2 linked regions of the Archangium primigenium genome follow. The protein of the gene in region 2 interacts with the protein of the main gene of each other region in a pairwise test. Links are inferred from orthologs where the notes say so. Each region holds a gene or a part of one and is shown on either strand. Other genes may lie near its edges. The genes, in order: ung and I3V78_RS04095.

The links.
Region 1: the proteins of I3V78_RS04095 (region 2) and ung interact in binary tests that used the Escherichia coli proteins (3 or more experiments, as listed by UniProt). The link is inferred for Archangium primigenium from one-to-one orthologs.

Annotation. Positions count from the first base shown.
Region 1 is NZ_JADWYI010000001.1:9,219,726-9,225,346, forward strand. The notes cover bases 1,425-4,312. They hold ung (uracil-DNA glycosylase), read right to left. Parts: upstream 3,267-4,312; coding sequence 2,583-3,266; downstream 1,425-2,582. Other genes in these bases: I3V78_RS37780 (hypothetical protein), read right to left, coding at 1,425-1,754; I3V78_RS37785 (tetratricopeptide repeat protein), read right to left, coding at 1,766-2,536; I3V78_RS37795 (hypothetical protein), read right to left, coding at 3,425-3,844; I3V78_RS37800 (hypothetical protein), read right to left, coding at 4,001-4,312. Also shown: I3V78_RS37775 (hypothetical protein), read right to left, coding at 1-558; more of I3V78_RS37780, read right to left, coding at 654-1,424; more of I3V78_RS37800, read right to left, coding at 4,313-4,441; I3V78_RS37805 (WGR and DUF4132 domain-containing protein), read left to right, coding at 4,562-5,621. UniProt on the Escherichia coli protein: Excises uracil residues from the DNA which can arise as a result of misincorporation of dUMP residues by DNA polymerase or due to deamination of cytosine.
Region 2 is NZ_JADWYI010000001.1:949,332-955,050, reverse strand. The notes cover bases 1,927-4,912. They hold I3V78_RS04095 (HsdM family class I SAM-dependent methyltransferase), read right to left. Parts: upstream 4,136-4,912; coding sequence 2,717-4,135; downstream 1,927-2,716. Other genes in these bases: I3V78_RS04085 (hypothetical protein), read right to left, coding at 4,845-4,912; I3V78_RS04090 (restriction endonuclease subunit S), read right to left, coding at 4,161-4,745; I3V78_RS04100 (coiled-coil domain-containing protein), read left to right, coding at 1,927-2,704. Also shown: I3V78_RS04110 (MBL fold metallo-hydrolase), read left to right, coding at 1-429; I3V78_RS04105 (hypothetical protein), read right to left, coding at 410-628; more of I3V78_RS04100, read left to right, coding at 770-1,926; more of I3V78_RS04085, read right to left, coding at 4,913-5,384. UniProt on the Escherichia coli protein: The subtype gamma methyltransferase (M) subunit of a type I restriction enzyme. The M and S subunits together form a methyltransferase (MTase) that methylates A-2 on the top and A-3 on the bottom strand of the sequence 5'-AACN(6)GTGC-3'.

The sequences.
Region 1 (5,621 bases), 8.3 Mb from region 2 along the record:
CGGCGTCATCGCCACGTCCACCAGGCGCAACCGCAGCGCTTTCACCGCGCCCGGGGGGAGGTTTCCCGGCCCCGTACCGGGTTCGGCATCGGCCATCGTGTCGATCCGGACCGTGCCGGAGGTGGAGACCCACTGCCCGTGCGTTCCAGCGCTCGTGCACACGTCCTGGAGCAGGAGGCTGGCGGTCTCCGGGGGGAGGCTCTTGGCGTCGAAATCCCTCGGCAGGATGGGCCACGCCTTGCCCGCCTCGGGTCGGGCGCTGACGGTGAGGATCACGGTCAGGCAGGCCGCGGAGCCCGACGCGGGATGGGAGCTGGTGCTCAGGAGGCTCAGCCCCGGAGCATACTGGCCCGAGCCGACATTCATCCGATGCGTGCCCATGCGGGCATTCGTCGTCTGGGGATCGGACAGGGTGAGCGTGAACTCCCGCGTCTCGGTGGGCTTGTCGCTGGGGGGCCCTTCACCGGAGGGCCCTTCCCCTCCCTCGGCGGGCGGCTCGGAACAACCCACGGCCGCGAGCAGGAGCAGACCACGACCCAACAGCGCGAGAGTGCGCATCGGAAGACCTTTCAGTGCGAGCAGGCCCTCGATTCTACCTCACGGTGAGTGATGACAACCATCACCCCAGGTCTCGAATCCGTGCGCCGGGGTTTTCAGCCGAGCACGCCGCGCAGCCGCTGGACGAGCTCCACCAGACGGGGCGTCGACCACCAGGTGCGCGGGGAGCCCGTGCCCCCACCGTGCCGCGCGAGCAACTGGCGCAGGGCCTCGCGCAGGGCCTCGACGCCGGGAGTGTTGCGGGGCTCCTCGGCGCGCTCCGCCAGCCGCTCCAGCCGCACCCAGCGCGGGGTGTTCCAGCGCTCGTCCTCGGGCAGGTCCGCGCGCTGGGCATCCCACAGCTCGTAGGCCACCTCCAGCACGGCCGCGCGCGCCTCGGTGAGGCCCACCGTGGGCAGGAGCCGCACCTGGGGGGCGTACTCGCGCTCGAAGAGCCACCACATCACCGTCAGGCACTCGACGGACGAGGGCTCCAGGGGCACGAGCCGCAGCCGCGCCATGCGCGTGAGCCGCTCGAGCGCCTCGCGGTACCAGAACGCCGTGTGCACCAGCCGCTCGGGCCCCGTGGTGGGCGCCCGGGGCGGGGCCTGGGTGGCGCGCGCGCGCAGCTCGGCCACCATGAGGCCCCGGGCGTCCACGTCCGACAGGCGGCGCCAGAGCGAGGCCAGGGCGGCCTCCCCTCGGGGCCAACCCAGGGCCAGCTCCTCGCGCCGCGCCAGGGAGAAGGGCAGTCGCCCCGAGAGCAGCAGGGGCGGGCCGAACAGGGACTCCAGCCGCTCGCCGAAGCGCCGGGCCTCGTGGAGCGCGGGCAGGGTGTCCGGCAGCAGCTCGCGCGCGGTCTCCTCGCGCAGGTGGGCGGGCACCTCGCGCGGCAGGGTGATGAGCCAGTCCTCCAGGGCCTCCATCAGCCGCGGCAGGGACTCGTGAGGGTCGCGCCCGAGCTTGCGCGCCACGTCCCGGACGAGCTGCTCGCGCAGGGACTCCACCTCGAGCACGTCCCGCGGCAGCGGGTGGCCCTCCGGCCAGGCCTCGGCCTCGAGCAGCGCGTCCAGGGCGGACTGGTGCGCGCGCACCTCGCGCAAGAGCGGCAGCTCGCGCCGCAGCCGCTCCTGCCAGCGGGACTCGGAGAGGACGAGCACCAGCCGGTAGTAACGCTCGCGCGCGGGGCCGAGCAGCGCCGGGAAGTCGTCACCCACGGCGAGGGCCCCTACCCGGTCTGGGACGCGGTGCCCTTGGGCCGCAGCGGCGTGGCGAGCCGCTCGGCCTCGGAGCCCAGGGGGCCCTCCGGGTCCAACGCCTTGGCCTTCTCGAAGGCGGCCAGCGCGGCTTCCTTCTCGCCCTTGAGCTTGAGCGCCACGCCCACGTTGAGGTGCGCCCCCACGTTGTCCCGGTCCATGGTGAGCGCCTCGCGGAAGAGGCCCAGGGCCTCGTCCAGGTCCCCGTTGAGCAGGGCCTCCTTGCCCGCCTGCACGCGCTTGTCCGCGTCGTTGACGAACTCCACCTGGAGCAGGCTGCCGCCGGCCACGGTGAAGACGAGCGCGCGCAGGATGCCGCCCCAGTAGAACGTCAGGCCCTCGGCGGCGGCCACGGCGGCCACGGGCAGGTCCGGCAGCAGCTGCTTGCCCCGGAACTTGAAGCGCACCTTGGTGTAGCGGCCCTTGTTCGCCCAGTGCATCGCCTCCTGACGCAGCTTCTGCAGCCCTTCCTCGATGCGCTTGGGATCGATCTCGAAGGGGAAGGCCATCTCCGGCTGGGGCTCGCCCGCGGGCAGGGCCTTGAGCGGGGGAGGAGTGGCCTCGTCGAGCGGATCCGGGGCCAGGGGCCCGCTCGGCTCGCGCAGGGGAAGGTCCACGGGCGCGGCGGGGCGCGGGCGCGAGCGTGCGGCCCGCGGGGGGGGCGCGGGCGGCGGGGCCTTCTTCTTCGGGGAGGCGGCGCTCTTCTTCGGGGGCGCCGCGCGGACGGCCTTCTTCTTCGCCATGGTGCCGCGACTCTACCCAGTCACGCGGCGGCGCGCGCGGGGCGCGTCAGGCGGGCAGGCGCCAATCGACGGGCGCCTGGCCCCGCTTCTGGAGCTCCGCGTTGGCGCGGCTGAAGGGCTTGCTGCCGAAGAACCCCCGGGAAGCCGACAGGGGCGAGGGGTGCGGCCCCGCGAGCACCACGTGCCGCCGGGGGTCGATGAGCTTCTGCTTCTTCTGGGCGTAGGCCCCCCAGAGCACGAAGACCACGGGCTCCGGCTTGTCGCTCACCGCTCGGATGACCGCGTCGGTGAAGGCCTCCCAGCCCTGCCCCGCGTGCGAGTTGGGCGTGGCCTCGCGCACCGTCAGCACCGCGTTGAGCAGCAACACGCCCTGCTCGGCCCAGGGCACCAGCGAGCCGTCCCTGGGCACGGGCAGGCCCAGGTCGTCGTGCAGCTCCTTGAACATGTTCACCAGCGAGGGCGGCGGCCGGACTCCCGGGCGCACCGAGAACGCCAGCCCGTGGGCCTGTCCCGCCCCGTGGTACGGGTCCTGCCCGAGCACGAGCACCTTCACCTGCTCGTAGGGCGTCAGCCGGAAGGCGGAGAACAGGTCCTCCTCGGGCGGGTACACCGTGTGCCGCCGCCGCTCCTGCTCCACGTACGCCTGCAACCGGGTGAACGCCGGGTTGGCCAGCGCGTCCTGAAGCACCCGGCGCCATCCGGCCGGCAATTGGTCCTTCCACGGGCTCATCTCGTCTCCACGCATGTGTCCAGAGAGGTCCCGGCTCCTACCCTACTTTCGCGGTCATGCCCCAGGGGTTTCTTCCCAGGTCGTCCAAAACACCACGGGCCCGAGGAGGAACTCCCTCCCGGGCCCGCGTGACGACGTCCTGTGTGAGACGGTGGGGACTAGCGCACCAGGGTCTGCGCCATGCGCTGGGCGGCGAGCTCCGCGGCGTTGTTCAGGCCCAGCTGGCTCAGGTTCTTGCCGGCCACGCTCTTGAAGAGGTCGCCGAGCACGTTGGTGATGCCGCCCTTGCCCTTGGCCAGGTTCAGCGCGCCGCTCAGCAGGCTGTTGCCGCCCGCGCCATCCAGCAGGCCGCCCAGGGCGCCGCCGCCGAACTTGCCCAGCAGGTTCTTGAAGATGCCGCCCCCGGGGATGAAGCTGGTGGCCGCGCCCATGAGCGACTGCAGGGGATTCTTGCCGCTGGCCAGGTCGCCCGCGAGCTTGACGGCCGCGCCGGCCAGGGGGTTGATCATCGAGACGATGGGAGCCGCGATGCTCGCGATCTTGCCGATGGCCTTGCCGAGACCCTTGAGGAAACCCATGGTGAAATCCTTTTCGTGAGGGGTCCGCTGTGCGGCCCTGTGTGCTGCTGACAAAAGGATTCTCGGGCGGCGGGGTTATTAGTTTCCTGATCCCGCGAAAAAGGCCGCACGCCCCGTGCGCTCCCTTGGTTGCCCACCGGTGGTCGCCCCCCGGGCTCAGCCCTTGAAGTTCGAGTCCTTCTTGAGGCCCAGGTCCTGCTCGGCGGGTTTGGCCTTCGCGCCCTGGAGGTCGTCCGCGCTGCCGAGCGCCGCGCCGTAGCGATCCGCCGGCTCCTTCGCGTGGAAGCCATCGGGCTGGTGCGCCGGATTGACCACGACCTCGCCGCTGACCACCTTCTGCAGGTAGGTCTCGATCTCCGCCACCGTGGGGGCCTGGGGATCCTGCTGCTTGAGCGCCTCGTCCGGGACGATCATGATCGCCGGGGGCTTCTCCGGGTGGAGGGCGTAGTCGAGGATCTTCTCCACGTACTTCTCCACCGGCAGCTTGAGCAGACGCGCCTGCTCCTTCACGTCCGCGTCGGCCAGCAGCTCGGCGCGAACCTCTTCCACGGGACGGCGCAGCTTCTTGCCCTCGGAGGGGCTGGGGGCATCGGACATGGGGCGGACTCTCCAGGGAAACCCGGGGACCTCGGGCGCTTCCGTCTTGCTAGCCCAACCCCCCGGCGGATTGCAAAGCGCGGGTGCGCTAGGGTGGGGCCTCCTTTCACGGAGCCGAGCATGCGTCGTTTCGAGTTCGCCGAGGGTAGCTCGCGGAAGTTCTGGGAGATCGCGCTGGAGGGCACGGGCTTCACCGTCCGCTGGGGTCGCCTGGGCACCGACGGCCAGACCCAACAGAAGACCTTCCCCTCCGCGCAGAAGGCCCAGACCGAACACGACAAGCTCATCGCCGAGAAGGTCAAGAAGGGCTACGCGGAGGCCGGCAGCGCCCCGGCGCCCACCCCGACGCCCGCCCCGGTGACGGCCGCCGCTCCAAAGCCCAAGCCCGTCGCACCCGCGCCCGTCGCGCCGTCCCCGGAGCCCACGCCCACGGGCCCCATCTTCTGGACCGAGGACCTGCTGCGCCGCGTGCACCCCCGGCGCGGCGGCGTGGCCGTGCCCGTGCGCGCCCTCGCGAGCCCCAAGAAGGCCTGGGCCCAGGCGCGCGAGGACTTCCAGGCGCGCATCAAGGACGTCGTCCCGGACACCGAGCCCGGCCTCCTCACCGCCGAGACCCAGGCCCTCGCCGAGCGGCTCAAGCGCGCCGAGCCCACCCCGGGCACGCCCGAGGAGGACGCCGTCCTGCTCACCGTCCTGCAGCACCGGGACGACTGGAACCACCACCCCCGCGGCGAGCCCGGCATCGACCTGCTGTTCGCGCTCGCGGGCCCCGCGCACACCACACGCGCCACGCTGCTGTCCCTGGACATGCACGTGACGGAGGACACGCCCCCCCGGGTCCGCCGAGGCACGTCCTCCAATTCGCGGTCGGCACGACTCCAACGCCTCGCCTACGGCGGTCTGCACGGCCTGCCTCGCCTGCGCGCCCTGCTCGCCACCCAGGCCGACGACGCCGGCTACCAGGCCGCGCGCGAGGCCGCCTCCGCGCTCCGTCTCACCTCCGAGCAGCGCGCCGCCTCGGCCTTCCTCTTCCCCACCGAGGCCGACTGGGTGCTCACCGAGGCCCAGGGCACCCACGACGAGCTCCCCACCTACCTGGTGGCCAGTGTCTCCACGCTCGAGGCCCTCACCCCCTTCCTCCCCGGCGTGAAGCCCTACCATCTGATGCAGGGCGACACCG
Region 2 (5,719 bases):
GAGCGCATGCGCTACCAGGGCGTGCAGTGGGCGCACGCGCCGGACTGGAAGCTGTACGACGCGGCCCGGGGCGAGCGCTGGTTCGGCTTCGACTGCGTGCGCGGGCTGGAGGGCCTGCCCCCGGAAATCCTCCTCGTGCCGCTGGTGGGCCACACGCGCGGCCACTGCGCGGTGGCGGTGGACCGGGGGGACCGCTGGCTGCTGCACGCCGGGGACGCCTACTTCTTCCACGGGGAGATGGCGCCCGAGGACCACTGCTCCCTGGGCCTGCGGGTGATGCAGAACCTGCTCCAGATGAAGGGCCGCGAGCGCCACGAGAACCGGGCCCGGCTGCGCGAGCTCGTGCGCACCCAGTCCGACAAGGTGCGCGTGTTCTGCGCCCACGATCCCGAGGAGCTGCGCCAGCTGGCTACTTCTTCGGGGGCGTAGCCGTGCGCTCCAGGCTCGCGGCGAAGCTCTTGCGCCCGGGGGTGAGCGGCGCGTCGAGCTGGCGCTGCGTGCGCACCGAGGCCACGGGATCCTCCGCGGGCCCCTCCAGGGACTCCTTGTCGAACTGATCCTGGCCCGCGCCCACGCGGCGCAGGGGCTGGGTGCCATAGACACGACGATAGGGGTCTCGGCCAGCCATGGACTGCCTCCGGAAGGGGGGTGCACCCCGAGCATAGGCCGACGCGCGCCCGCCGTACACGGCCCGGCGCCCGCCTCCCCGGCGGGCGGGCGTCATCGGCTTGCACCCGGCCCGTTTCCGGGCGATCACCGTGTCCCGCCCATGTCCCTTCCGTCCGCCGCCCCGCTCGCCTCCGAGTCGGCCCTGCTTCGCGTCGTGCCGCCCCCCGGGGACACCCCGCTGGCCCGGGCCGAGCGGCGCCTGGCCGAGCTGCTCGCGGAGATCGACGCCCTGGACTCGGGCCTGGAGTCGCTCAACCAGGAGCTGGAGCGCTTCGCCCGCGCCTACGAGGACACCCTGGCCGCGCCCTCCGAGGAGGTGGGCCGCGCCGAGCGGCTCCTGCGCCGGCTGCGCTCACTTCAGGACGCGGTCGCCGCGCTCACGCGCCAGCTCGAGCAGCCGCCCCCCGCCGCGCCCCCCAAGCGCCGCCCCGAGGCCACCGCCCCGCGCGCGACCCCCGCGCCCGCGCCGCCCGAGGACGCGGACGAGGACTTCGAGGACTTCGAGGACGACGACGCGCCCGAGGACGCCGGCGCCCGCCCCGCCGGAGCCCCCCGCGCGGCGCTGCCCGAGCCCGGCGCGGAGGACGAAGCGGGGCTGCTCAAGCGGCTGCGCCGGCGGCTCGCGCGGCTGTTGCACCCGGACCTGGCGCAGTCGGACGCCGAGCGCACGCGGCTGGAAGCGCTCATGGTGCGCGTCAACGTCGCCTACGCGGCGGGAGACCGGGCCACGCTGGAGCTGCTCGCGGCCCGGGTGGGCGCGGGCGAGCCGGAGGCGCTGAGCGAGGACGAGCGGCTCGCGCACCTGGAGCGGCGGATCCACGTCCTGTCCACGGCGGCCCACTCGCTGCGCCAGCAGCGCGAGCGCCTGCGCGCCACGGCCACCGCGCGCCTGTACGAGGAGGCCCGGCGCCGCGAGGCCGAGGGCCGGGACTACCTGAGCGAGTCGCGCGGGGAGCTGGACGAGGAGCGGGCCGAGCTGGCGCGCGACGCGCGGGCCCGGATGCGGCAGCTGGAGCGCGCCGCGCGCACGCTCACCCACCTGAGGAACCAACGCATGACCACCCTCCCCGAGCGCGCCAAGGGCCGCAAGCCGCGCGTCTTCGATCCGGTGCTGGAGAGTCCGCTGGTGCGCCAGGGCGTGCTGCGCCTGGAGCGGCAGCGCGCCACGCCCGCCGCGCGCGAGCTGGCGCGGCGGCTGGAGGACACCGTCACCCAGGAGCCCTGGCAGGTGGCGCTCACGCTCATGGCCTTCTTCGCCGAGGCCGCGGGCCGCCCGCCCCCGGGCCTGGACACGAGCGACGCCTGGGCCGAGCGCTACGAGCTGTGGCGCGAGCTGGACATGCCGGGGGCGCCCCCCTACGACCAGGCGCTCACGCGGCTGCCGCGCCACCTGGAGCTGGGCCTGCGGGTGATGAAGAAGGAGGTGCGCTTCGGGCTGCAGCTGCGCGAGGCGGAACTCCTGGCCGCGGTGCCCCTGGCGCTGCAGCGCGCGGACGTGGCCGAGCGGGGCCGCTCGGTGCTGGCGGTGATCGGCCCCCAGGAGCAGTGCAAGGCGTGCGGCGAGGAGGTGCTCCTGCAGCACCTGCTCCGCACGCGAGGGCTCGACGAGCTCAACGGCTTGGTGTGTCCGCTGTGCGCCCACACGCAGAAGAGCTACTGGCTCTACAGCCGCACCGAGGGCCAGGAGGCGCTGCTGCCGCACGCGCTGCGGCTGGGCACGGTGGTGGAGCAGGGGGTGCGCCTGGGCGGCACGAGCGTGGGCTTCCAACTGCTCCCCGAGGAGCGCGAGGCGCTCACGGCGGCCCGGCTGCGCCAGCGCCTGGTGGACCTGTACCTCCAGCCCTACGCGGTGGAGCTGGCCCCCGAGCACGTGCGGCTGGTACAGGGGGGCCGGGAGCTGGAGGACGAGGCCCTGGTGGGCCGGGGCGGCGTCACCGTGCGGCTCGCGCCCGAGGCGGGCACGAGCGAGGCGGAGGTGCTGGAGCTGCTCCGCGCGCGCATCGAGCGGCGCTTCCGCCCCGACACCTCCCGGTAGGGCGTATTTTCATCAAGAATCGAAGGGGTACAGACGCCTCAGCCTGCCAATGGCTGCATCCATATGCCGTGCAGCCGCCTCTCGCTGAGCCTCAACAGCGGCGATCGCGTTGAGTCGCGCCTCAAGATCGAATGGTGCGCTGGCCTCATCACTCTTGACATACAGTTCGACGTTTAAGTTCCAGTTGGCCTTCGCTATTTCATCCAAGGGAACCGCACACGCATAGCGTTTGTCGCCATCGAATTCCCGGAAAATCCTCCCAACCCAATGAATGTCGTCTCGTGACAGTACGCGTCGTCTCGCTTTCGTCGTCCCCAAGTGAGAGGCATCAACGAACAGCACCCGTCCCCTTCGATCTGTAGACTTCCCCCGCCTCAAGATCAAGACAACGGGCGCAATGGGTGTCTCGTAAAGAATGTTCCTCGGCAGACCGATGATGGCTTCAAACCGGTCCTCTTGCAGGAGCTTGCCGCGAATGTGCTCCTCGCCACCTCCACGGAAGAGCACTCCGCGCGGCATCAAGAGCGCGGCCATGCCTTGCTCGGAAAGAGAGGCCAGACAATGTTGTACGAATGCATAGTCCGCTCCATGAGCGGGCGGCACGGGATCAAAGCGTCCAAAGGCATCTTCCGCAGCCCGTTCCGCCCCCCACTCACGCGCTCCCCATGGAGGGTCCGCCAGGATCCTGTCGTATTCGAGCAACTTCCCAGCTGCCCCTGTGAATGGAGACCACAAGGCATCCCCGAGTTTGACGTTGGCATCGGAGATACCGTGCAGCAGCAGGTTTATCCGGCACAAGGCCCACTGTTCCGCGTTCCTCTCGTGGCCATGCAGAACCAGAGAGGCCGCCGCGCGGGGCAGACTCATTTCAGTATGGGAGGCAACCCAGCGCGCTGACTCCAAGAGGAATCCGCCCACGCCGCAAACAGGGTCGTAGAGGCGCATGCCGTCACTTGGAGCCAAGAGTTCGGCCAGGAGCCGCGCCATCGAGGGCGGCGTATAGTACAAACCAACGCCTCGACCGCTTGTCTCCGCCAACCGATGGAGGAACGCGTCGGCAGCTTCTCCCAAATGACCATTCAATACCAATGCTTCGCGCAGCGGAGGGAGAGAGGAAAGCGTATGGACCAATTCGTGCAGCACCTGCCTGCCCAACTCAATGGAATTGAAATCAGCCTTCGTCAGGAGCCTGTCCAGCGAGGGGTTGACCTCCTCCAACACGGCGCACGCATTATTGATACAGTCACCCAAGTCGACGGCAGAAATGCCCAACAGTCGAGACCACCGTGCCGAAGGAGGCACGACGAACCGAGTCCCTCGCGAAGAGGATGAGCCATCCGCAGTATCGCTCAGCATCTTCAAAAGCAGTAATCGGAGGATGTAGCCTGCCGCATCGTGCTGAGTCGAACCATGCGCACGAAGGACGCCCATGGCCTCCCCAAGAGGTCCTTCTATTTCAGCCGTTTTCGGACTCATGTGGCTCCGCCTTCCCTACAGCTGACAACAAGAGCTCCGCGACCATACCGTCCACGAGGTCACGGCGCAGGGCCGCTACCCGTAACGCCGCCTGATGGTGTTCTTGCTCTGCCTCAATGAGTTTGGCGAGTTCCTGCTGCAATGCCAGAGGCGGTACAGGAACGGGCAGGTTCTCGATGTCTTTCACGGTGAGCTGAACCAATCCTGAGGAGGACCGTGCCCGAAGACGCATTTGTCCCTGCCACGCCGAACTTCGAAAAAGTGCCAGCAAGACAGAGGGGAGAATCCGCGTTCCCGGCCTCGCCACGATGAGGTTCGAGCTGACCAGGAGCGAGGCCTCATTCTCAGATACCAGCGCCACCTTCAGGACGGTGCCCCGACAGGAGACGAGCAGATCATCCGGTTGAACACGAAATCGGTCCAGGGAACCCGGGCGCAACGGCACTTGCGGCAATTCAGTTCGAGCGGCAATCCGCCCCGCCTCGATGTCTCCGACACTGAGCACGGGCTCCAGGATCGCCAGTTCGCCTTCTTTGGCTTGGTGCCGGGATACGGGCAAACCCACGAAAAGCGTCTCCACAACGGAGCACAGCGGCCACAAGGGCCACGGAGGACCCGCCCCTTCTTCAAAATGGCTCATGGGCATGACCTTGGCGCGTGGCGCTCATTGCACATCCACCTCAAACGACGCGGGGCCCCTCGAATGAATTTCATCGAAAACGTGCGCACCAGGGAGAATGCGAAGCAACGCGGGTTCGAACCAACCTATGGCCTCTTTCAATTCGGAGTATTTTTGGGGAAGGTCTCTCCATCTCCAGATGGGCTCGTGGTGGAAGACTCGGTTGCGGAGATTGCGCACTTGGTGCATGCGCTCCGCCACGCGATGGCGCGTCCGGAGGCTCCTTGTCATGTGCGGAAACACGGACTTCAGAAGAGCAGGCCAGATGACCTGTTCATAAGAACGGCTCACCAGACTTGTCCAGAATCCGAAATTCAACCCCGCCACGATGCGGCCGGGATCCAATGGTCGGTTGTTCTTTACCAATTCCGCTTTCGCGGCCTTGATCGCATCCAGCTCACGCGACGACAACCACGCGGGGTTGAGGTCGTACCAAGCCGATGTGCCTTTGAGTACGGACAGCCCCTCGTGGAGACTGTTGCGGAAGGCGACCTCCAAGCACCCCAGCGGGGCGTAGAGCGACATGCATAGCGCGTCATTCCACCTGTAACGCCCAACGATCACGCGCGGAGTGTCGTTTGGGTCCAGTCGGTAAGCAGCCAGCCGTGGCGCGGACAACACCTTCGTCAGAGCAACGAAGGAAATGGGTTGCACACCCGAAGGGGTTTGCATAATGTTCCTCCACTGTCCCCGGGTCGTCCTCTCCCAGCGAGTACTTCGCTGGTGATGACCCCGGGGTTTTTTATTTCCGTCTCGCGAGCCTTCGACCGTGAGAGCAGATCGTCTGCTCCGGCTCCCCGCTCTTGAGCAAAGCTCCGCCTACACCCCGCGCTCTGCGGCAGCCCTAGTCGCCCTTCACT